4 regions of the Arthrobacter senegalensis genome follow, and region 2 is predicted to be linked to each of the others. Evidence: predicted binding sites of a transcription regulator. Region 2 holds the regulator's gene; each other region holds the start of a gene.
The links. Region 2 encodes LexA, which represses DNA repair genes until DNA is damaged. Its sites were predicted from a motif close to TCGAACANNTGTTCGA; they were not measured.
Positions count from the first base shown of each region.

Region 1: a site for LexA is predicted at 3,945-3,960, ahead of AC5RVG_RS03720 (HNH endonuclease signature motif containing protein). Genes of this name have one in related genera too.
Region 3: a site for LexA is predicted at 2,038-2,053, ahead of AC5RVG_RS12540 (DUF6504 family protein). Genes of this name have one in related genera too.
Region 4: a site for LexA is predicted at 2,865-2,880, ahead of uvrA (excinuclease ABC subunit UvrA). Genes of this name have one in related genera too.

Region 1 covers NZ_JBNHGZ010000001.1:795,708-801,513, reverse strand. The annotation lists gene AC5RVG_RS03730 (carboxylate-amine ligase) at 87-1,280, opposite strand; gene AC5RVG_RS03725 (hypothetical protein) at 1,514-1,876, opposite strand; gene AC5RVG_RS03720 (HNH endonuclease signature motif containing protein) at 2,103-3,914, opposite strand; gene asd (aspartate-semialdehyde dehydrogenase) at 4,349-5,494, opposite strand; gene AC5RVG_RS03710 (dihydrofolate reductase) at 5,722-5,806, opposite strand, start outside.
Region 2 covers NZ_JBNHGZ010000004.1:30,962-36,767, reverse strand. The annotation lists gene hflX (GTPase HflX) at 144-1,685, shown strand; gene AC5RVG_RS13080 (ATP-dependent DNA helicase) at 1,678-3,717, shown strand; gene lexA (transcriptional repressor LexA) at 3,829-4,578, opposite strand; gene AC5RVG_RS13070 (LysM peptidoglycan-binding domain-containing protein) at 4,875-5,228, shown strand; gene AC5RVG_RS13065 (histidinol-phosphate transaminase) at 5,301-5,806, shown strand, end outside.
Region 3 covers NZ_JBNHGZ010000003.1:517,598-523,403, reverse strand. The annotation lists gene AC5RVG_RS12560 (S-(hydroxymethyl)mycothiol dehydrogenase) at 1-15, opposite strand, end outside; gene AC5RVG_RS12555 (glutaredoxin domain-containing protein) at 180-437, opposite strand; gene AC5RVG_RS12550 (SOS response-associated peptidase) at 607-1,314, shown strand; gene AC5RVG_RS12545 (SRPBCC domain-containing protein) at 1,455-1,889, shown strand; gene AC5RVG_RS12540 (DUF6504 family protein) at 2,148-2,462, shown strand; gene AC5RVG_RS12535 (DNA polymerase III subunit alpha) at 2,562-5,806, shown strand, end outside.
Region 4 covers NZ_JBNHGZ010000003.1:263,556-269,361, reverse strand. The annotation lists gene uvrA (excinuclease ABC subunit UvrA) at 1-2,775, opposite strand, end outside; gene AC5RVG_RS11365 (GntR family transcriptional regulator) at 2,978-3,361, opposite strand; gene AC5RVG_RS11360 (MBL fold metallo-hydrolase) at 3,471-4,115, shown strand; gene AC5RVG_RS11355 (DNA topoisomerase IB) at 4,241-5,167, opposite strand; gene AC5RVG_RS11350 (hypothetical protein) at 5,200-5,655, opposite strand.

The sequences.
Region 1 (5,806 bases), on a different contig from region 2:
CGGCACGTTGTGAGCGCCCGGGGCGCCGGCTGTCCGCCCTCCGCCCTCCGGACACCGGGTGTTGCGCGGTGCCCGCATGAGTGCGCCTATGAATGCCCGGCCGCTTCGGACACGAGGTCGTCGTCCGCCAGCGCAGGTTCCTGCCGCGTGAGGTGGGTGAAGTAGGCCGCTGTGCCTGCCAAGGCCACGAGGCCTCCGCGTGCGAAGGCCTCGCGCTGGAACCGGGAGCCCGTGCCTCGCGCCTGGACCTCCTGGCATAGGAGCCCGATGTCGGTCTCGTCCCCGGCGTCGGCAAGGGCCTGCCGGGTGTGCTCCAAGAGCAGGGAGATCACGGTGTCGGCACGGCAAGGAACGCCGGTGAGTGGATGCAGGAGATTGCCGGCGATGCCCCAGCGGCTGGCTTGCCAAGCGGACAACCGGAGTACCGACGCCGGAACCGGTGCAGGGGGCAACCCGGACCTCCACTCTCTCGTCGCCGTCTCCACGAGTGCCCTGGACAATCCGGCGATCAACACTGTGTCGCTGGCCTGAAGGCAGACATCGGCCACCCGGATCTCGACCGTCGGGTGCTTGTGGGACAGCCGCGCGTCGAGATAAAGCATGGCGTGGTCGAGTACGACGCCGCTGTCCAAGGCACGCCGGAGCGAGCGGTGGTAGGCGGCAGCCGAGCCGAATATTTCCGAAGGCCCGGTGCCCGGCCAGCGCAACCAAGCCTGGGTTCTGAAACCGGCATACCCAGTGTCGCGGCCCTGCCAGAACGGGGAATTGCTGCTGAGGGCGGCGAGTACGGGAAGCCAAATCCGAATGCGGTCCAGCACAGCTACGCCCTCCTCCTCAGAATCCACGCTGACGTGGACATGGCAGCTGGAGGTCAAGGACTCTTCTGCGGTCAGCCCGAACTGCGCCCTCAGTGCCTGGACGCGGGTATCAGGAGCTGGATGCGGTGCGGCCGGCGACGGCGATGTGGCCAGCGCAACGGCCCTTGCTCCGGACGCGCGGGCACAAGCGTCGGCCAAGGCTCGTCCGGCCAGAATCTCGGCTGCCAGATCGGACAAGGCTGCGCGGGGCGGGGAGATGACCTCGATCTGTTCCTGCTGGAGTTCGGTTGCGAGCGTCGGGCCGGTTGAGGCAGAGGCAGCAGCGACTTCCTTTTGCCCAGATTGCTGGGCTTCTCCCGCTGTGAGCCGATACTGGTCCATGACGGCTGCCGAGCGCGGCACAGACAGGCCCGTGGCGGGGTCGACCAGCAGTAGCTCCTCTTCGACACCGAAAGTGCGCATGCAACCACCTTTCGCCGGGCTTGTGTTGAGGGTGACGGCCGGGATGCCGCTGCTTAGCCGGGCTCACCAAGAGAGTACGTGCGGGAAGCCGGGCGGTCCACAGCGGCAACCGAACCTCGCCTCACTTCGTTGGCGATCCCCAAGAGGTGTGTGCGGACTCGGCGTCGTGCGTCCAGCCGCGCCGAGCGGGAGGTCCTCGGACATTCGGCGACCCTGTCTGGCGAGGCATGCTCCTAGGGAAGGTCTTCCCGTCCGATCGTCGCGTCAGCCTGCGGGTCTTCGACCTGCGGCGCTCCTGCCGGTCGTGGAATGCGCTGCCGTTCGGCGCGGCGCTTGGAATGTGCGGAAAGCTCGTCATGCCGAATCATGAAGCGGATGATGCTCGGGCGAAGCGCACGAAGATTGACCAGCCCGCTGCCGCAAAGCCAGCAGACCAGTCGGTAGCTGTGGTTCACTTGGACCAACCGGTCGGTACCGTGGTCCATGAGCCAATCGGGCGACAAAAACTCATGCATGGGTGGCAGCAAATGATCGGCGGGCAGTAGCCGCGCGAACGCATCCCGCGGTTCGAAGCACTGTTCCAACTGGAGCATCATCCACCATTCTTCGGAGAGGTAGGCAGGACCGCAGGTCTCCAGGAAGCGCCGAAGGTGAGCCTCCAACCTGAGTGAGCGGTCGAGCTGGATTGGTCTTACCTGACGTTGTTGGACGAAGAACTCCCGTAGCACGTCGTCGACTCGCGCCTTGGGCCTCGCATACCTGGTCACTGTTGAATCCTCTTGCTATGGGTTTCGCTTCATGTCGGTTGGAGCAGTGGGGCGTTTAGAACGGTGGCGGGGTGTTGTCCCATGGGCCGTCCGTGGCTTCGTCGACGCCATCACCGCTGGTCTCATTCCGCGGACTGATTGCCCCGTTGGCTCCGTTTTCCGTGGCTTCTTCTGCGCCGGGGGCTGAGGGGAGCGTGAGCGTCCAGCCTTCGTCGGGGGTGGTGGTGTGGGTGTGGCCGGAGCGGGTGGTGAAGTGGAGGGTCCCGTCGGGGTCCTGGGTGACGGTTCCGCCGCCGTGGTGTTTGGTTTTGTGCCCGGGTTTGCATCTGGCGCTGAGATTTTCGATGACTGTTTTGCCGCCGTCTTCCCAGGCGATGGTGTGGTCGATGTCGCATTGGTCGGCGGGGACGGTGCAGCCGTAGTCGCGGCAGTGGCGGTCGCGTAGCCGGACGAGGCGTTTGAGCCATTCGGGCGGGTGGCGCAGGTCTTTGGCGACGGCGGCTGCCTTGCCATAGTCATCGGTGAGCACGATCAACCAGGACTTGGCGAGCGCGGCAAGGTCGCGGGTCATGCCGGGCGGGATCGGCCCGTAGCCGGTGAGGTCGCCGGGTTCTTCGGCGAGCCGGAGCAGGGTGTGCAGGGGCGCGGTGACGGCGACCGAGGCGGTCACATTCCCGGCACCGCAGGTACAGGGCCCCTGCCCTGCCGTCCCTCCGGCTGCCGTGTTTCGGGCGGTGCACGCCGCAACTTCCGCGTCCGGGATTTTTGGGCCGGTTTTCTCGGGGGCGCCAGGTGGAGCGGCTGCCGTTGTCATTGCCGTTGCGTTCGTTACAGAGCCGAGCACGGTCCCGGATCCGGCAGCAGTTCCGGAACGGCTTGCTGCTCTCGGTCCGGCTGCTCCCTGGTTGGCGACTGTTTCGCCGCCGGTGATTCCGGTAGTTGCCGCGGCTGTGTCGCCGGCGGCGGTTCCGGTTGTGAAGGTGTCTGTGGCGGGCTGGTAGGCGTGGCCGGGGTAGCGCAGGAGCATGTCGGTGAACACGTCGGCGCGGAGTTGGCCCAGGGTGCGGGTTTCGTCGACGGTTTGGAGTTTGCGGGCGTGGGCCTGCATCAGGTTGTAGGCGAGCAGCGCTTTGTCGGCGCTGGTGCGGATGTAAAGTTCGGCCATCCCGTCGTCCTGGGGCTGGTAGTGGACGGTGCGGCGTTCCATCGCGGCCCGGTGCCGGATCTCGAGGGGTTCGGGGTGCAGCCGGTCGCGGACTGTGCGGGCCCTGGCCTGGACGGATTCCAGGGTGATAATCCCGGCGCCGGGAACAACGCGGGCCTCGTAGCCGGCCAGGACCTCGGGCGGCAGGCCGGCGCCTTTGCGGGCGATGGCGGTGGCGCGGGGCAGGTCGAGGTCGCCGGCGTCGAGGGCGGTGAGGGTGGCGGGCAGGCAGGTGGCGATCTGGTGTGCGTCGGCCAGTTCCGCGGCCGCGCGTTGGCGGGGCACGGCCAGGATGGGTGCGAGCTCGGCGGCGGCGTGCCGGCAGATCCCGTCCGGTGCCCCGGCGTCGGGCCCGGTTGCCGGGCGGAGCACGGCCAGGCGGTGCACGGCCCGCAGCCGGCGGGACTGGGTCCAGGCCTCGTGTTTGCGCACCGCCTGGAGGTAGTCGAGGGTCGACCAATCGTCCAGGGCCGCGGGGTCGGTGCCGGCGAGCAGGCCGGCCAGTTCCGCCGGTCCCAGGTCCTGCCAGTCGTCCGCCCACCCCCGCGGGACCGGTGCCGGTTCGGCGGAACCATTGTCCGGCGCGGCACCATCGTCGGACGCGGCAGGGGTACCGGAGGATTCCTCCGGCTCCTGCGCATTGTCCAACGGTTCCGCTGCCATACTTCAACGCTACGCAGCCCACGCCGCGGGTAGAACGGGTCTTCGATGAAAGTGCACAACCTGCCGTCGACACCTGCCTGTGTAGGACAACTCAGCCGGCGGATGGCTGAACGGGGAACCGTCATTCCCCTGTGTAGGACAACTGAGCAGGCGGACGGCTGAACGGGGAGCCGACCCTGCCCGTGCAGGACAAGTCGGAAGGCGAACGATTCGACGCGGAGCCGTCCACTGCCTGTGGAGGACGGCGTCCCCTGCATAGTGTCCTGATGTCGACAGCTCAGGATACGGCGTAGCGGGACTTCCATGGGCAGCCTGCGCCGCCGGAAAAGCGAACTGCCACCAGCGGGAGCCCACCCCTACAACAGCAGGAGCCCGTCCCCAAAGGGACGGGCTCCTCGTGGCTCATGGCTTCCGCCGGCCTCGGGCGGCAGGTCCTAAAGGTTGCCGGTGGCGATGCGCAGCATGCGGCGCAACGGCTCCGCCGCGCCCCACAGGAGCTGGTCGCCCACGGTAAAGGCGCTGATGTACTCGGGACCCATTTCCAGCTTGCGGATACGGCCTACCGGGATCTCGAGCGTGCCGCTGGCCGCCACCGGCGTCAGGTGCTCCATGGTGGCTTCCTTGGTATTGGGAACCACGCGGGACCACTCGTTGTCGGCGTCGATGATCCGCTCGATTTCGGCCACCGGCAGGTCCTCGGTGAGCTTCAATGTCAGGGCCTGCGAGTGCGACCGCATGGCGCCGATACGGACGCACAGGCCGTCGAACGGGATCCGCTTGTCGTCGCTCAAGCCCAGGATCTTGTTGGTCTCGGCGGGGGCTTTCCATTCTTCCTTGGACTGTCCGTTGCCCAGGTCCTTGTCGATCCACGGGATCACGGAACCGGCCAGCGGCACGCCGAACTGGGAAGCATCCAGTTCGGGGCTGCGCTGCTGGGCGAGGATCTTGCGGTCGATTTCCAAGATGGCGGAGGAGGGCTGCGCCAGCTCGTCGGCCACCGCGGCGTTCAGCGTACCGAACTGGTTCAGCAGTTCGCGCATGTGCCGGGCGCCGCCGCCGGAGGCCGCCTGATAGGTCATGGACGTGCCCCACTCGACGAGGCCGTTCTTGAACAGTCCGCCCAGGCCCATGAGCATGCAGGAGACGGTGCAGTTGCCGCCGATGAATTCCTTCACGCCCCGCGCCAGGCCGGCGTCGATCACGTCGCGGTTGACCGGGTCCAGCACGATGATGGAGCTGTCCTGCATCCGCAGGGTGGACGCCGCGTCTATCCACAGGCCGTCCCAGCCGGCGTCGCGCAGCTTCGGGTACACCTCGGCGGTGTAGTCGCCGCCCTGCGCCGTCAGGATGATCGGCAGCTTTGCCAGCGTCTCGATGTCGTACGCGTCCTGCAGCTTGCCCGCACCCGCGGCGAAGGACGGAGCGTCGCCGCCGGCGTTCGACGTGGAGAAAAACACGGGGTTGATGAGGTCGAAGTCGCCTTCATCCTGCATGCGCTGCATGAGGACGGAGCCGACCATGCCGCGCCAACCGATCAGGCCGACGGACTGGGCAGATGAAGTGGCTGCTGGGGAAGTCATGCATTCCATTTTACGGACCGGGTCAATTTAAGCGCTGTGAGTTACACAAGGTAGGCGCTGCGGGTTACACAAAGTAGGCGCGGCGGCTTACACGAGGTGGCGCTGTGAGTTGCACAGAGTGGGTGGAGCGCAAGCGTCACCATGACGACGGCGTTGCCCGGCGCCGGCAATTCCATAGGCCCGGCCTGTCCGCTCCGGCCGGGCCTACACGTAGGGCCTTAGCGCTCCTACTCCGGGCCGCGGACCCAGAGCGAGATGCGGTAGCGGGTGCCGTTGGCCGCGGTGTGCCAGTCCTCGGTGGGGCTGACGCCC
Region 2 (5,806 bases):
GGCAGCCCCGCCTTTCCCGCCCGGCAGCGCCCGGGCCCATGCCAGGAGGACTTTTGGCGAATCATCCACAAACTGCATCTTCGGGCTCTGCCGGCCGCATCCCGGAGGACTACGATAAGACCACGGACATTTCGAAGGAGAGCATGACCACCAACAACCCCCAGCCGACACCGGAACCGGAAATGACGCCTGACGAGATCCAGGCGGTCATCGACCGAATCCTGGCCCGCGACACCGCGGCGCGAGGCAAACAGGGCGTCGGCGGCAGAGCCCAGGCACTCTCCGAACTTGATGCCGAGCATTCCGAATTCGACGGCGACCAGCAGGACCTCGCGGAACGCCGCGCCCTGCGGCGCGTAGCCGGCCTGTCCACCGAGCTTGAGGACGTCACCGAGGTTGAGTACCGGCAGCTGCGCCTGGAGCGCGTTGTCCTCGCCGGTCTCTGGACCGAAGGCACGGCCGACGACGCCGACAATTCCTTGCGGGAGCTGGCAGCGCTGGCCGAGACAGCCGGCTCCGAGGTGCTGGACGGTATTGTCCAGCGCCGGTTGAAGCCGGATCCGGGGACTTTCCTGGGCTCCGGCAAGGCCCAGGAACTGCGCGACATTGTGATGTCCACCGGCGCCGACACTGTCATTGTCGACGGCGAGCTGTCGCCGTCGCAGCGCCGCGGTTTGGAAGACATCGTGAAGGTCAAGGTCATTGACCGCACCGCGCTCATCCTGGACATTTTCGCGCAGCATGCCAAGAGCCGCGAAGGCAAGGCCCAGGTAGAGCTGGCCCAGCTTGAGTATCTGCTGCCCAGGCTCCGAGGCTGGGGCGAGTCCATGTCCCGGCAGGCCGGCGGCCGGGTGGGGGCGGCCGGCGGCGGCATTGGTTCCCGCGGGCCCGGTGAGACGAAGATCGAGCTGGACCGCCGGCGCATCCGTACCCGGATGGCGAAGCTGCGCCGGGAGATCACCGCCATGAAGCCCGCACGGGAAACCAAGCGCGCCAACCGCCGCCGCAATGCCGTGCCGTCGGTGGCAATCGCCGGCTACACCAATGCCGGCAAGTCGTCGCTGCTCAACCGCCTGACCGATGCGGGTGTGCTGGTCGAGAACGCGCTCTTCGCCACCTTGGATCCGACCGTCCGCCGGGCGGAAACACCGGACGGTATCGGTTACACGCTCGCCGACACGGTAGGGTTCGTCCGGTCGTTGCCGACGCAGCTGGTGGAAGCCTTCCGCTCCACCCTGGAGGAGGTTGCCGACGCCGACGTCATCCTGCACGTCGTCGACGTCTCGCATCCCGACCCGGAGGGCCAGATCGCCGCGGTGCGCGAGGTGCTGACCGAAATCGAAGCACGGCACATTCCGGAAATCGTCGTCTTGAACAAGGCCGATGCCGCCGATCCGTTCGTGGTCGAGCGACTGCGCCAGCGTGAACCGCGGCACGTCGTGGTTTCGGCGCGGACCGGGCAGGGCATCGATGAGCTGCTTCGGCTCGTCAGCGAGACAATCCCGCGGCCCAGTGTGAAGCTGCAGCTGCTGGTGCCCTACGACCGCGGCGAAGTGATTAGCCGCCTGCACAATGAAGACGCCGAGATCCTCTCCATGGAGCATGGCGGGGACGGCACGCGGCTCGACGTGATGGTGCGCGAGGGCCTGGCATCGGAGCTGGAACAGTTCCTCCGGCATGACTGACCTCCAGGTTCCCGCCGGTGAGGCGCTGCGGCTGCTTGACGTCGCCGTACAGGAGATGGGCGGGCAGCACCGTGCCGGCCAGCACGAGATGGCGGCGAAAGTAGCCGAGGCCTTCGAGCGCCGGCAACACCTGCTGGTGCAGGCGGGCACAGGCACCGGCAAGTCGCTGGCCTACTTAGTGCCGCTCATGGTCCAGGCGCTGGAGGGGGAGAAGCCGGCGATCGTCTCCACGGCAACGTTGGCGCTGCAATCGCAGATCGTCAAGCGGGACCTGCCCCGGCTGTTGGAGGCCGTCGCCGACGAGCTGCCCAGGCCGCTGGACGTCGCTTTGCTCAAGGGCAGGAACAATTACCTCTGCCTGCACAAGCTCGCGGGCGGCTTTCCGGACGAGGACGCGCCGGCGGCGCTGTTCAGCCTCGGCGAGGACGCGGTGCCGCATCCTTCTCCGGCCGGCGCAGCGTCGGCTTCCGGCGCCTCGGGCGCGCTGGGCAAGGAAGTCGTGCGCCTGCGCGAGTGGGCGCACGAGACCGAAACCGGGGATCGGGATGAACTGGTGCCCGGTGTCAGCGATCGGGCCTGGCGGCAGGTCTCCGTCGGCTCCATGGAGTGCCTGGGCGCCCAGAAGTGTCCCCTGGCCGCCGAGTGCTTCAGCGAACTGGCACGGGGCCGCGCGGCGGAGGCAGACATCGTGATCACGAACCATGCCATGCTGGCCATCAACGCCTTCGAGGGCGTCGCGGTACTCCCGGACTATGACGTGGTGGTCATCGACGAGGCCCATGAGCTGCAGGACCGCGTCACCAGCGCCGTCGCGGGGCAACTCTCCGCCGCCATGGTGCGTACCGCCGCCTCGACGGCACGCAAACACACGGGGATCAGCGTGGAGCCTTTGAACTCCGCCGCCGATGCGCTGGAGGACGTCCTGCAGTCGGTGCCCACCGGCCTGCTGGCGGCCGGCCTACGCGAGGAGCATGAGCTGGTTCTCGCGCAGGTACGGGAAGCGGCCCGCGCGGCGCTCTCCGACTCGAAGCCCGAGGGTGCGGGGGCAGCGGACGGCGGACGGCAGATGGCGCGCTCACGGCTCGCGGCCGTGCTGGAACTGGCCGAACGGCTGCTGTCCGCTCCGGACTCCCGGGAGGTCATCTGGGCGACCCGTCCCAGCACCTATGGCGAGGCCGGCGACTACGCCGCCAATGACGACCAGCCGGCAACGTTGAACATAGCGCCGCTCTCGGTGGCGTCCCGGCTGCGTGAGGGCTTGTTCGACGACCATACCGTTGTGCTGACATCGGCGACGTTGTCGGTCGGGGGGACCTTCGATGCCGTCGCCGGGTCGCTCGGACTGCTCGGAGCCGGCGCGCCCGCCTATTCCAGCGTGGACGTGGGCAGCCCCTTCGATTACCCCAGGCAGGGCGTGCTCTACGTGGCGTCGCATCTGCCGAAGCCGGGCCGGGGCACCAGCCCGGAACAGCTCGATGAACTCGAGGAGCTGCTGCTGGCCTCGCGCGGCGGCGCCCTGGGCCTGTTCTCCTCGCGGCGTGCGGCAGAAGAAGCCGCGGCCGAGTTGCGCGGGCGCACCGACCTGACCATCCTGTGCCAGGGCGAATCGTCGATGGGCGCGCTGGTCCGCCAATTCGCCGAAGAGCCCGACACCTGCCTGTTCGGCACCATGACGCTCTGGCAGGGCGTCGACGTTCCCGGTTCCGCGTGCCGGCTCGTGGTCATCGACCGGATTCCGTTCCCCCGGCCGGATGACCCGCTCACGACTGCCCGAACCCGGTCCGTGGCGCAGTCCGGGGGAAACGGTTTCATGACGGTCTCGGCGACCCATGCGGCCGTGCGGCTGGCCCAGGGAGCCGGCAGGCTGATCCGCGCGTCAAACGACCGTGGAGTGGTGGCCGTGTTGGACTCCCGGCTGGCGACGGCGCGCTACGGGAGTTTCCTCCGCAGCGCCCTGCCGCCCTTCTGGAGTACCAAGGACGGCGCCACGGCCCGCCAGGTCTTGGAAAGGCTGGCTACGGCCTCAGCCTGAACGGGTTGGGGGCACGCCCGTTCCGGAGCGAGCGGGGCCCTGCGCGGGGACCGCCCGTGCGGGCAGGGGATCCCGGGGTGGCTGCAGCGCGGACCGGGGAGACCGGGCGCGTCAGAGGGCCCGCATCACCGAGACAACCTTGCCCATGATGGTTGCGTGGTCGCCAAGAATCGGTTCGTACTGGGTATTCTGCGGCAACAGCCAGGTGTGGCCGTCGCGCTGCCGGAAGGTCTTGACCGTTGCTTCGTCGTCGAGCAGTGCCGCCACGATGTCGCCGTTCTCGGCCGTGTGCTGCTGGCGGACCACGACCCAGTCGCCGTCACAGATGGCCGCATCGATCATGGAATCGCCCGAGACCCTGAGCATGAACAACTCGCCGTGTCCCACCAGTTGCCGCGGCAGGGGCATGACGTCCTCGACCGCCTGGTCCGCCAGGATCGGCCCGCCCGCTGCGATCCTTCCCACCAGCGGCACCATCGCCGTGTCGGATGACGTGGTCAGCTCGGATACGGCGACGCCGCTGGAGCTGCGCAGCTGTTGCGGTTCATCAACTCCGACGATTTCCACACCCCCGTGCTCGAGTGTCAGCGGGGTCAGGATTTCCATGGCACGGGGACGCTTGGGGTCGCGCCTGATGTAGCCCATCTTCTCCAGTTGGGCCAACTGGTGCGTGACGCTGGACAGGCTTGCCAGACCGACCGTGTCACCGATCTCGCGCATGGACGGAGGGTATCCGTGGGACATGACGGAGCGCTGGATGGTTTCCAGGATCTTCTTCTGCCTCGGCGTCAGGCTGCGCCCCACTTTGACGGGCCGGCCGCGTCGCTTCGCTCCGGCAGTGGTGGTGGTCTCTTCCGACATGTCCGGCCCCGGTCTCCCCGTAGTGGTCCCTGCGCCGGCGCCGTAGCGGAACCGCACATGGACTGTTGTCTCAACTGTTTTGTCGGTGGCGGCTGATGCACTGCTCTTACTGCCGCCCGACGCTTACAACGCTAGGCGAGGCGGTAGCGAATTTCAAACATTTGTTCGACTGAGTCTCGACAATGTTCGATCACCAGTGCTAAAACTGTAGAAGACGTATTCGAAGATACGTTCGAATACCGTTGCAAGACGATCGAAACCAGCCGAAATAGATCGAATATCGGAAAGGTGGCACCATGTCCGCCCAGCTCGCACCGCAGCCCGCCGGCCTTCGTACCAGCACAGGCCTGCGGCTGACCCGCCGCGGCCGTTTGTTGCTGATCGGCCTGCCGCTGATGCTCGCCGCGGCCGCAGCCCTGACCCTGATCGGTTTCTTCACTGCTCCGGCAATGGCCGCCGCCGGGGGGCTGGGGCCGGGGCCGGCGGCGACCGTCACGGTCGGCAGCGGCCAGTCACTGTGGGACATAGCAGTGCAGTCCGCGCCGGACCGCAACCCCCACGATGTCATTTTCGAGATCGCGCAATTGAACGGCCTGCAGGGGGACATCGTCCACGCCGGGCAGCAGCTGCTGGTCCCGTCCGCGCGCTGAGGCAGCCGTAATATGAGCTGCTTCGGCCCGCCCGATTCCTGCCCCGGGCGGGCCGAAGCTTAAACTGGATCGGTGAGTGAGCAGTTAGAACGCCTGAACCGCCTGCCGTTGCGGGAAAATCTCCGGGGCCTGGAGCCCTATGGTGCGCCCCAGCTGGAGGTTCCCGTCCTCCTGAACGTCAACGAAAACACCCATGGCCTGCCCGATGCTGTCCGTCAGGCCATCGTCTCGGCCGTCAGCGAGGCTGCCGCGGGTCTGAACCGGTATCCGGATCGCGAGTTCACGAAGCTGAGGACGGCGCTGGCCCGCTACTTGGGGCACGGCCTCACCGCAGAGAACATTTGGGCCGCCAACGGATCGAACGAGGTCCTGCAGCAAATCCTCCAGGCCTTCGGCGGCCCCGGCCGCACCCTGCTGAGCTTCCCGCCCACCTATTCCATGTACCCGCTGCTGGCCAGCGGGACGGACACGGATTATGTGGCCGTTCCGCGGGGGGCAGACTTCACGCTGTCCCCGGACGCTGCCGCCGCCGCTGTGGCCGGCTCCGCGGCAAACGTGGTCGTTCTTTGCTCCCCGAA
Region 3 (5,806 bases), on a different contig from region 2:
AACCTTGTGAACCATGCGGGAGTGATTCCTTCCTAGCGAAGTCTGGCGAGGCCGTCGTCGGCCGTCCTGCCCCATCCTAGGAACAAAACAGGGGCGCCACAATTTCCAAAACGATTGTTATGGAAACTGCGGCGCCCCATGGCCCGCGGTCCGGATTCCGCCGGTGGAGCCTGCCGCTGCTAGACGCCCAGGCGTTCCTTGACCAGGGAGAGCGGCGGGTTCGTGGCGCTGCTGCCATCCGGGAAGAGCAGGGTGGGAACCGTCTGGTTTCCGTCGTTGAGCTTCTCGACGAGCTCCGCGGTGCCGGGGACCTCTTCGATATTAATCTCGGTGTAGCCGATGCCCTGCGCATCGAACTGGGTCTTCAGGCGGCGGCAGTACCCGCACCAGGTGGTGGAGAACATGGTGACGGTTCCGGCAGCAGGTGTGTAATCCAAGATGGCTCCTTCTGGTCTGAAAGCTTGTGTACATGTCAACGTCTCACCGGGCGCGGTCATTCCCGGCGCCGGCCGCGGCGGCTGCCGGGCGGGGAGTACCGCCGGGGTGCGAGGCCGTTTAAGGGCCGCGCGCCGGGCTTCCGCCGCGCGGCTGGACCATAATGGAGGCATGTGCGGCAGATACGTCATGGCCCGGAGCACCGGCGACCTCGTGGCTTCCTTCGACGTCGATGAGTCCTATGTCGAAGAGATCCAGCCTTCCTACAACGTGGCTCCGACCGACGAGGTCCCCTTGATCATCGACCGCAAGCAGGCCGACGGCGAGGGAGTGTCCAGGAAACTCATCCTGGCCCGGTGGGGCCTCGTGCCGCCGTGGGCCAAGGACCCCCGCTCCGGCGCCCGCCTGATCAACGCGCGGATGGAGACCGTGACGGAGAAACCCTCGTTCCGCAAGGCGGCGGCCAGGAAGCGCGGATTGCTTGTTGCCGACGGGTATTTCGAATGGCAGAAAACCGAGGACGGCAAGATCCCGACCTACCTGCACGGCGAAGGCGACGAGGCGCTGGCTTTCGCGGCTTTGTTCGAGAACTGGCCCGACCCGGCCCTGCCCGAAGACCACCCGGAGAAGTGGCTGCGCACCTGCACCATCATCACCACCCAGGCGGCCGATGCGCTCGGGCATATCCATGACCGGACGCCGCTGATCGTTCCGCCCGGCCTCTATGCGGACTGGCTGGATCCGGAAACAACATCCGAGGCCGACGTGCGGCAGCTGCTGGAGGCCATGCCCGAACCGCATCTTGTCCCGCGGCGGGTCAGTTCGAAGGTCAACAACGTGCGCAACAACGGGCCCGATCTCATCGACGAAGCAGCATGAGCGCCGCCGGGCGCCCCGGAATCGGGGATCGTTCCCTGAGCGGCATCCCTGCAGCCATTGTGCGCCGGCCCCGGCTGCCGGAAGCTGGGATGGAGTAACCGCGCCCGCGCCGCCACGGCGGGAACCAGGGGAGGAAGCCAATGTCCGGACGGTACGTGGCCAGTTCGACGGCGACCATTGCGGCGCCGCCGGACCGTGTCTGGTCCGTGATCACGGACCCCGAGGCCATCAGGGGATTCATGTTCGGCACCGAGGTGCAGACCGATTGGAGCGTTGGCGGGCCTATCCGATGGCGGGGCGAGTGGGAGGGCGAGGCGTACGAGGACAAGGGCCAGGTGCTGGAGTTCGAACCCGGACGGCGGCTGGTCGTCACGCATTTCAGCCCGCTGTCCGGCCGGGAGGACGTGCCCGAGAACTACCACCGTCTCGTCTGGACGCTGGAGGCAGTTCCGGGCGGCACGGAGTTCACGCTGTCGCAGGACAACAACGAGACGGCCGAGGCGGCGGAACACTCCAAGCTGATGTGGGACAAGCTGGTCCACGACGTGAAGTACCTCGCCGAGCACGACGGCTAGGCTCCTTGGCCGCCGCACGGCGCGCGCCTGGCCGTCCTGCTGCAGTAGGCAGTGCTGCTGCGCTTGGCCGCCGTGCGGCTGCGCGCTGAGCCGCCGTTGGCGGGCGGCCCGATTTTGTCAGTGCCCGAACCTACGCTTGATCTTGGATTCGAATACATATTCGAATAGAATAAGAGGGTCAAGTTCTTCGGTGGGCGTGTTGGCAGGGGCGCTCGCCGGGGATTATGACCCGTTGTCCAGATGAAAGGCGACTGGGACATGGGTGTTTTCAGCGAAGCAGTTGACGTTGTGTGTTCCCCTGCCGGACAGCCGCTCCGGCTGCGCTGGCAGGGCAGGAGCTACCGCATCGTCGCGGAACCGGTGCGTTGGTACGAACGCCGCAAATGGTGGGCGGAGGAACTGCGTGCGGAACGGGGCCGGGGCGCGGGACTGGTGGACCATGAGATCTGGCGGGTGCAGGCGCGGCTGAATGGCCGGTCGCAGATCCGCACCCTGGACCTATCCCATCAGGTGGATACCGGACGCTGGCGCCTGATCCGCGTCCATGATGCCGTCCGGGAGTTGAGCGCCTGACCGCGCTACGGTTCCCGCCGGCCTTTCTGTCAGCCCCCGGTTCGCCTCGGCAGTCCGCCGGATGCCGATCCCGAGACCCGACCGTTGTTTGGAATGTCCATGAGCTTTACCCACCTGCACGTATCCACGGCGTACAGTGCCCACTACGGTGTCTCCTGGCCGGAGGAACTGGCCGCAGCGGCCGCTTCCTTCGGTGCCGACGCCTTGGCCTGCACCGACCGGGACGGTCTCTACGGCACGGTCAAGCACCTGAAGGCATGCCTGGCGACGGGGATGGATCCGATAGTCGGCGTGGACCTGGCCGTCCAAGACGGCGGCGGTCGGGACACCGGCCGCGTTGTGGTGCTGGCCCATGGCGGGAACCAGGGCAGCGGTTACCATGCGCTCTGCCGCCTGGTCTCGGAAGCCCACGCCGGCACGGCTGCCCGCGGGCGTTCCGCCAGCCGCCGGACGCCCGGCGTGACGGTGGATCAACTCGCCCGGCATGCGGGCATTCCGGACGGCGGACCGGCCCTGACGGTGCTGGTGGGTCCTTTTTCCGACGTCGGACAGGCGCTGCGCCGCCGTAGCTACGCCGAAGCCCGCCGGCTGGCCGGACGCTGGCGCAGCGGACTGCCGGCCGGGGCGCTCGCAGTGGAAATTGTCTCCCACCTGAGTGCCCCGGGGGAGAATCTCAGTACCGCCCACGCGGTGCGGATGCTTAACCTGGCCGGGGAGTTGAATCTTCCCGCAGTGCTGACCAACGCCGTGCGCTACTGCGAAGAGGACGGCGCCGCCACTGCAGATGTGCTGGACTCGGCGAGGGCGCTGACAGCCTTGTCCAAGCTGCCGGATCTGCAGCCGAGCGCCCAGGGCTGGTTGAAATCCCCCGACCGGATGCAGGCCCTGGCGCGGGAAATCGTGCAGGCAGCCGGCGGCGGAAGCAAGGACGTCATCCGCCTGCTGGCCACGACGGAAGCGGTGGCCGACCGGTGCCGCATGGATCCTTACCGGGACATGGGGTTCAAGCGCCCGGTGGTCCCCGAAGCCTCCGTCATCGGGATCGACGGGGATCCCGTGGCCGAGCTGGTCCAGCGCTGCGAAACCGGCATCGCCGAACGGTTTGGCGGAATGTCCGGACGGGCGGAGAAGGAACTGCGGGACCGGCTGGCCCATGAGCTGGGCATCATCTCGCGGCTGGGCTTCGCCTCCTACTTCCTGACGGTGGCCGAAGTGTCGCGCATGATCACCGGGATGGGCGTGCGCGCCGCGGCCCGGGGATCGGGTGCCTCGAGCCTGGTGAACTATCTGCTCTACATCAGCCACGTGAACCCCCTGGACCACGGGCTGATCTTCGAGCGCTTCCTCTCCCAGGACCGTTCCACCCTGCCGGACATCGACATCGATGTGGAAAGTGCAGAGCGGCACAACGTCTACCAAAAAATCTTCGACCGTTTCGGCAGCCAGCGGGTCACCCTGATGAGCATGCAGAACGGTTACCGTGCCCGCGGGGCGGTCCGCGACGCCGGCTTGGCGCTGGGCCTGCCGGAGGAGGAGATTTCGGGCATCGCCAAACAGCTCTGGCGGTTCTCCGCGCGCCAGTTCCGTGAGGCGATGGCGGAGAAGCCGGAGCTGCGCGCGTTTTCCGCCCAGGTGGAGCAGGACCAGCAACTGGACCTGCTGGTGGATTTGACCGAACGGCTGGACCGGCTGCCCCGGCATATCTCCATGCACCCCTGCGGCGTGATCCTGGGCGACAGCTCGCTGTTGGACCGCACCCCTACCCAGCCAAGCGGGCTGGGTCTGCCGATGAGCCAGTTCGACAAACACGACATGGACCCGATGGGCATGCTCAAGCTGGACGTGCTGGGCGTGCGGATGCAGAGTTCCATCGCCTACGCGCTCAAGGAAATAGCCCGCATACATCCGGGCAAGGACGCCGTGACGGCAGCCGGCCGGCATCCGGTGGGCGAGGACGGAACCGGGCCCGACTACATTGCCGCGGACGGGACCATCAACCTGGAACAGGTCCCGCTGGACGACGAGCCGACCTATGAGCTGATCCGCAGCACCCACACCCTGGGATGCTTCCAGATTGAATCGCCGGGCCAGCGCGAGCTGGTGGGCAAGATGGCCCCGCGGGACTTCAACGACCTGATTATCGACATTTCGCTGTTCCGTCCGGGGCCGATGCAATCGGATATGGTCCGGCCGTTCCTGGAACACCGCCATGGCTGGGCGCCGGAGCGCTTCCCGCACCCGGATTTGATTCCGGTCCTCAAGGAAACCCACGGCGTCACGATCTTCCACGAACAGGTCCTGCGGACCTTCGACGTCTTCACCGGTTGCGGACTGGCCAAGGCGGACGAATTCCGCCGGCTGCTGGGCAACGAGGAAGCCGAACCCGCGGTGGAGGAATACTTCCGCAACGCCTCGCTGGACCGGGGGTATCCGCCGGAGGTGGTCGACACGGTGTGGGGCACGCTGAAGTCCTTCGGCAGCTTTGGCTTCTGCAAAGCCCACGGGGCCGCCTTCGCGGTGCCCACCTACCAGACGGCCTGGCTGAAGGCCCACCACCCCGAGGCGTTCCTGGCCGGGCTGTGGCAGCACGATCCGGGAATGTACCCGCTGCGCCTGCTGGTGGCCGAAGCGCGGCGGCTGGGCATCCCGATCCTGCCGCTGGACATCAACCGCAGCACCGACCGCTACCAGGTGGAACGCGTTCCCTCCGGCAGCGGCGAAAAGCTGGGGATCCGGCTGAGCCTGACCGGCATCTACGGGCTCTCGGCGGCCGAGCTCAAACGCATCGTCGTCGGCCAGCCGTACGAATCGCTGGCCGACCTGCGCGCGCGGGCCAAGGTCGGCAAACCCGCGCTCAAACGCCTGGCCCAGCTGGGCGCCTTCGACGAGCTGAACCGCCGGACCGGCCAGCGCGGCGGCCGGGCGGCCAGCCGGACGGATTTGGTCTACCATCTGGACCAGCCGGACAGCCGCCCGGTTCCCCAGCGCTACCAGCCCACCGAGGGCCAGCTGTCCCTGCCGCTGGGGGACTTGGAGCTGCGCCATCTGGTCCCGGTCTTCCCGGAACCGACCACGGTGGACAAGGTGCGCACCGAACTGGACCTGCTCTCGATCGACGCCAGCTCCCACCTGATGGAGAGCTACGCTCCGCTGCTGGCCCAACTCGGAGTCACCCAGGCCAAGGACCTGCTGCAGATGCGCAACGGGAGCGAAGTAATGGTGGCCGGCATCCGTGTGGCCACCCAGACACCGCCCATGCGCGGCGGACGTCGGGTGGTTTTCATCAGCGTGGACGACGGCACCGGCTGCGTGGACGCCACCTTCTTCCAGGAAGCCCAGGAACG
Region 4 (5,806 bases), on a different contig from region 2:
AGTGCCGCTGGCGATGATCTGGCCGCCGCCGGAACCGCCCTCGGGCCCCATGTCCACAACCCAGTCGGCGCTCTTGATCACGTCGAGGTTGTGCTCGATGGTGATCACCGTGTTGCCCTTGTCCACCAGCCCCTGCAGCACCTGCAGCAGCTTGCGGATGTCCTCAAAGTGCAGGCCGGTGGTCGGCTCGTCCAGCACGTAGATGCTCCGCCCGTTCGAGCGGCGCTGCAGTTCGCTGGCGAGCTTGACGCGCTGGGCCTCCCCGCCCGACAGCGTGGTGGCCGGCTGTCCGAGCCGGACGTACCCCAGGCCGACGTCCACCAGGGTCCGCAAGTGGCGGGCGATCGGGGTGAACGCGGCAAAGAATTCCGCTGCTTCCTCGATCGGCATGTCCAGGACTTCGGCAATCGTCTTGCCCTTGTAGTGGACTTCCAGCGTCTCGCGGTTGTACCGCGCGCCGTGGCAGACCTCGCACGGAACGTAGACATCGGGCAGGAAGTTCATCTCGATCTTCAGCGTGCCGTCGCCGGAGCAGGCCTCGCAGCGCCCGCCCTTGACGTTGAACGAGAACCGGCCGGGCAGGTAGCCCCGGAGCTTCGCCTCGTTGGTCTCGGCGAACAGTTTGCGGATGTTGTCGAAGACACCGGTGTAGGTGGCGGGGTTGGAGCGTGGCGTGCGGCCGATCGGGCTCTGGTCGACGTGGATGACCTTGTCCAGCTGGTCCACGCCTTCCACCCTGGTGTGCCGGCCGGCAACATGCTTGGCTCCGTTGAGCTTGTTCGCCAGCACCTTGTAGAGGATGTCGTTGACCAAGGTCGATTTTCCGGAGCCGCTGACGCCGGTGACCGCGGTGAAGATTCCCAGCGGGAACGAGGCATCGATGCCGCGGAGATTGTTTTCCCGGGCACCCACCACCTTGATCTGGCGCTTCTTGTCCATCTTCCGGCGCTTGGCCGGCAGTTCGATGCGGCGCCGGCCGGACAGGTAGTCACCGGTGATGGAACGCGTGTTGTCCAGCAGTTCCTGAAGCGAGCCGGAGTGCACCACTTCGCCGCCGTGCTCGCCGGCGCCCGGTCCGATGTCCACTATCCAGTCGGCCTCGGCGATGGTGTCCTCGTCGTGTTCCACCACTATCAGGGTGTTGCCGAGGTCGCGCAGCCGTGTGAGGGTCTCGATCAAACGGCGGTTGTCCCGCTGGTGCAGGCCGATGGAGGGCTCGTCGAGCACGTAGAGCACGCCCACCAGGCCGGAGCCGATCTGCGTGGCCAGCCGGATGCGCTGGGCCTCCCCGCCGGACAACGTGCCGGCGGCGCGCTCCAGGTTCAGGTATTCCAGGCCCACGTCCAGGAGGAACCGCAGCCGCGCCTGGATCTCGATGAGTACCTGGTGGGCGATCTGGGTTTCGCGGGCCGAGAGCTCCAGGCCCGCGAGGAACGAACTCGCCTCGCGCAGCGGCAGGGCAGACACATCCGCGATGGACTTGCCGTTGATCAGCACGGACAGCGACGCGGGGTTCAGCCGCGCGCCGTTGCATTCCGGGCACGGGACCTCGCGCATGTACTCCTTGTAACGGTCCCTCGCCCACTCGGACTCGGTTTCCTCGTGCTTTCGGTGGATGTACTGGAACGCGCCCTCGAATCCGGTGCTGTATTTCCGTTCCCGGCCGAAGCGGTTGCGGTACTGCACCACGACCTTGAAGTCCTTGCCGTGCAGTACGGCCTCCCGGACCTTCTTCGGCAGGTTCTTCCATGGCTCGTCCATGGAGAACCCCAGCTCATGCGAGAGCCCTTCGAGCAACCGCGTCCAGTACTCCTGGGTGGCTTTGCCCAAGGACCACGGGGCAATGGCGCCCTCGGACAGGCTCCGGTCGGGATCCGGGACCACAAGGTCCACATCTACTTCAAGCTTGCTGCCGATACCGGTACAGGCCGGACAGGCGCCGAACGGATTGTTGAACGAGAACGAGCGCGGCTCGATCTCGTCGATGGCGAGCGGGTGTTCGTTCGGGCAGGCAAGGTGCTCGGAGAAGCTACGCGTACGGCCCGGGTCGTCCTCGTCAATGTCGACGAAATCGGCCAGCACGCGGCCCTCCGCGAGGGCCAGGGCGGTTTCCACCGAGTCGGTCAGGCGCTGGTGGATGCCTTCCTTGGCCACCAGCCGGTCCACCACCACCTCAATGGTGTGCTTGTACTGCTTCCCCAGCTTCGGCGGTTCGCTTAGCTGCACCTGCTTGCCGTCCACCTTTGCGCGGGAAAAGCCCTTGGTGCTCAGTTCCTTGAACAGGTCGACGAACTCGCCCTTGCGCCCGCGCACTACCGGGGCCAGGATCTGGAACCGGGTCCCTTCGGGAAGCTCTTGCAGCTGGTCCACGATTTGCTGCGGGGTCTGCTTTTCCACCGGTTCACTGCACTGCGGGCAAAAGGGGCGGCCGACGCGGGCCCACAGCAGGCGCAGGTAGTCGTAGATCTCGGTGATTGTTCCCACGGTGGAGCGCGGGTTGCGGCTGGTCGATTTCTGGTCGATCGAGACCGCCGGCGACAGGCCCTCGATGAAGTCCACATCCGGCTTGTCCACCTGCCCCAAGAACATCCGCGCATAGGAAGAGAGCGATTCCACGTACCGGCGCTGGCCCTCGGCGAAGATCGTATCGAAGGCCAACGACGACTTGCCCGAGCCGGACAGGCCCGTGAAGACGATCATGGCGTCGCGGGGCAGGTCCACGCTGACGTTCTGCAGATTATGCTCGCGGGCGCCCTTGACGACCAGCCGGGACATATCCGCGGAGCGGGAAACGGAGGTGGCAGACTCGGAATCGGTCGCCGGGACGGACGCTTCGCTTGCTTTTAGCACGGTATCTACTCTAATCGAAAATTCGTTCGAACTTGTATTACATCGGTCACGGCGGACGGCACCTGCGGACAGAGAGCGTCCGCAATCGTCGGCTCCCCGGCCGGCGCCAGACGACGCATGATGCCGCCTACTTGATGCCGTGGCGCTCCAACGCGGCCTTGGCGGCGGCGAGTGCTTCCTTGCCGCCGATCCCTTGACCGTGAACGGCGCGGGCGAATGCTTCGGCGGCATCGCCCAGTTGTTGCCGGGCCTTGCCGGCTCCGGCGCTGACCACGGTGCCGGCCCGGCCGTGGGTTTCCACCCGCCCGGCAGTTTCAAGCTCCCGGTAGGCGCGTGCCACGGTATTCGGGACCACACCCAGATGGTCGGCCAACCGCCTGACGGGCGGCAGCTTCGTGCCTACCGGGAGTTCGCCGGCATCGGCCGCTTCGATGATCCGCAGCCTCAACTGCTCGAAGAGCGGCACGGCGCTGTCGCGGTTCATCCGCCAGTCAAACTCGCTCGCTTCCATCGTCTGCGCCCGCTCCTCGTCGTGTCCCCAGCATCGCGCTGCCTGTCCGCTGCTACAACCAGAATGACATCCTGAGCCGTCCGGGTCGACTGTCGGTAGGCTGGGAAGCATGTTGCTTCACGAAGATCCTGCAGTCACCATCCGCGGTATTTCCGTTTCCGAGATGGACAACAACGTCTATCTGCTGACGGCCAAGGCTTCCGGCACCCAGGTGTTAATCGACGCCGCCGATGACTTTCCGGCCATCCGGCAACTGCTGCGCGAGGGCGCCGCGGATGCCGGGCGGCCGGCCGAGGTTGCCCTGATCGTGACCACGCACAGCCACTGGGACCATGTCCGGGCCCTGCCGGAGGCGGTGGCCGCTACCGGCGCCAAGACGGCGGCCGGCGTGGAGGATATTCCGCAGATCGAGGTGCGGACCGATGTTGCGCTCGAGCATCAGGACGTTGGCCGGTTCGACGGATTCTCGTTGGAAGCCATCAAGCTGCGCGGGCACACGCCGGGTTCCGTGGCGCTGCTCTACCGCGCACCCGAGGGTCCGCCGCACCTGTTCACCGGAGATTCCCTGTTTCCGGGCGGGCTGGGCAACACGCAGCAGGATCCCGAACGGTTTGCAACCCTCTTCAACGATGTGGCCGAACGGGTGTTCAACTACCTGCCCGACGACACGGTGGTCCATCCGGGCCATGGCGCCGGCACCACCCTCGGGGCAGAACGGCCCCACCTGGACGAGTGGAAATCGCGCGGCTGGTAGGGCGCATTCAACCCCGACAGACGTGGACGTTGGGGGGAATCCCGCCTGCCGGGGCTCTCTAATTCTAGCGCCGCGGGCTGCTTTCGCTCCCTTGCCACCCGAGGAAGGATGGCAGGCTGCCCCTGTCAGGCCAGGAAGGACGGCAGGCTGCGTTCCGCCGCGGAGTACGTGGCGGCGTCCGGAATCTGTCCCGCCATAAAGCGGTCCACGAGCCGCGGATCCACGTACGACTTGCGGGCGACGGCGGGCGTATTGCCCAGCCGCTCCGAGACGGCGTGCATGGCTGCGACCACGGCCTTGCGCCGTCCGGTGAGATTCGGCCTGCCGGTGTAGCCGGCCAGTGCCACGGCGGCCGTTACCGTTCCCTGCCACGTCCGGAAATCCTTGGCACTGAACTCCGGCCCGCAGAGTTCGTGGATAAACTCGTTCAACTCCGACGCGCCCAGCCCCGACCAGTCTCCGGTGCCGTTGCGGTAACCGATGGCCGGATCGTCGGCCTTCAGGGTCCGCACCGCCGCCAGCTGGACGGCGATATCCGGATCCTTCAGTTCCACGTCCCACTGCAGTCCGCTCTTCCCGGGAAAATGCAGCCGGACGGTATCTTCCCGCACCTGCACGTGGCGAACCAACAACGTCGTAACCCCGTAGGATCCGTTATCTTCGGCGTAGACTTCCGAACCGATCCGCAACGACGCGCTGTCCAGCAGGCGGAAGGCAACGGCACAGGCCACTGGGCGGGTTCGTTCGCCGGACCTCAGCAGCCTCGTCACCTTGCGGCGCGCGGTGGTCAGGGTGGCTCCGAACGCCAGGGAGCGGTCGAACTTTTCCCGATCCCTGAGTTCCCGCCAACGGGCATGGTAGATGTATTGCCGCCGCCCGGCGTCGTCGGTTCCCGCGGCCTGGATATGCCCGTTGGGTGCCGGGCAGATCCACACATCCGACCACGCCGGCGGGACCGCCAACGCCTTGATCCTTCGGAGCTCGTCCCCGGCAGGCCTCGAACCGTCGGGGTTGCGGTAGGAAAACCCCGTCCCGTGGCGCCGGCGGGTGATGCCGGGTGCACGGACGTTGCTGCGCCTTAGCCTCAGACGGGCACCTCCATCTTGAATCCGCAGCTGCAGCGAAGGATTTCGACGTCGACCCGCACGGTCGGGAGCGGCCCGGTTTCCGGGGAGCCTGCATCCACGGGATCAACGATGGAGTGGTCGATGCGTTCCACCGGCTGCATGGGCTCCCCGCAGTGCATGTAGCCCTCGGCGCCGAAATCGATTCCGACGCTCTCGGATTCCGTGGCCGGCACCTTGAAGGTTTCGTGCCCGTAGTAAGCGTCGCAGCGGCTGCACCAGTAGCTGACGTCCCATCGCGGCAGTGCGGGCGCCCCGGCCTGCGGCGGCAGCAGCGTTACGGCATCGAAGACCAGGTACTCGTCGGTGCTGCAGGCAGAGCACGAGGGATCGGGCAACGCGCTTCCCGCTTCCCGGTCCTGGCCGGCATGGGCACTTGAACTGTCATTGGCAATCATGATCGTCTGCCCTTCCAATCTGCAATCCAACTAATGATAAGTATACTGTTTGTAACCCATCATACTGAGGTTGGAAAAGCAGCATAAGCGCCGCGGCGGCGCCCCCGGAAGGGTCTACGGCCACCCGCGGCACTGGCCGCTTGGATCAGCCGCCAGGGAAGTAGCCCCG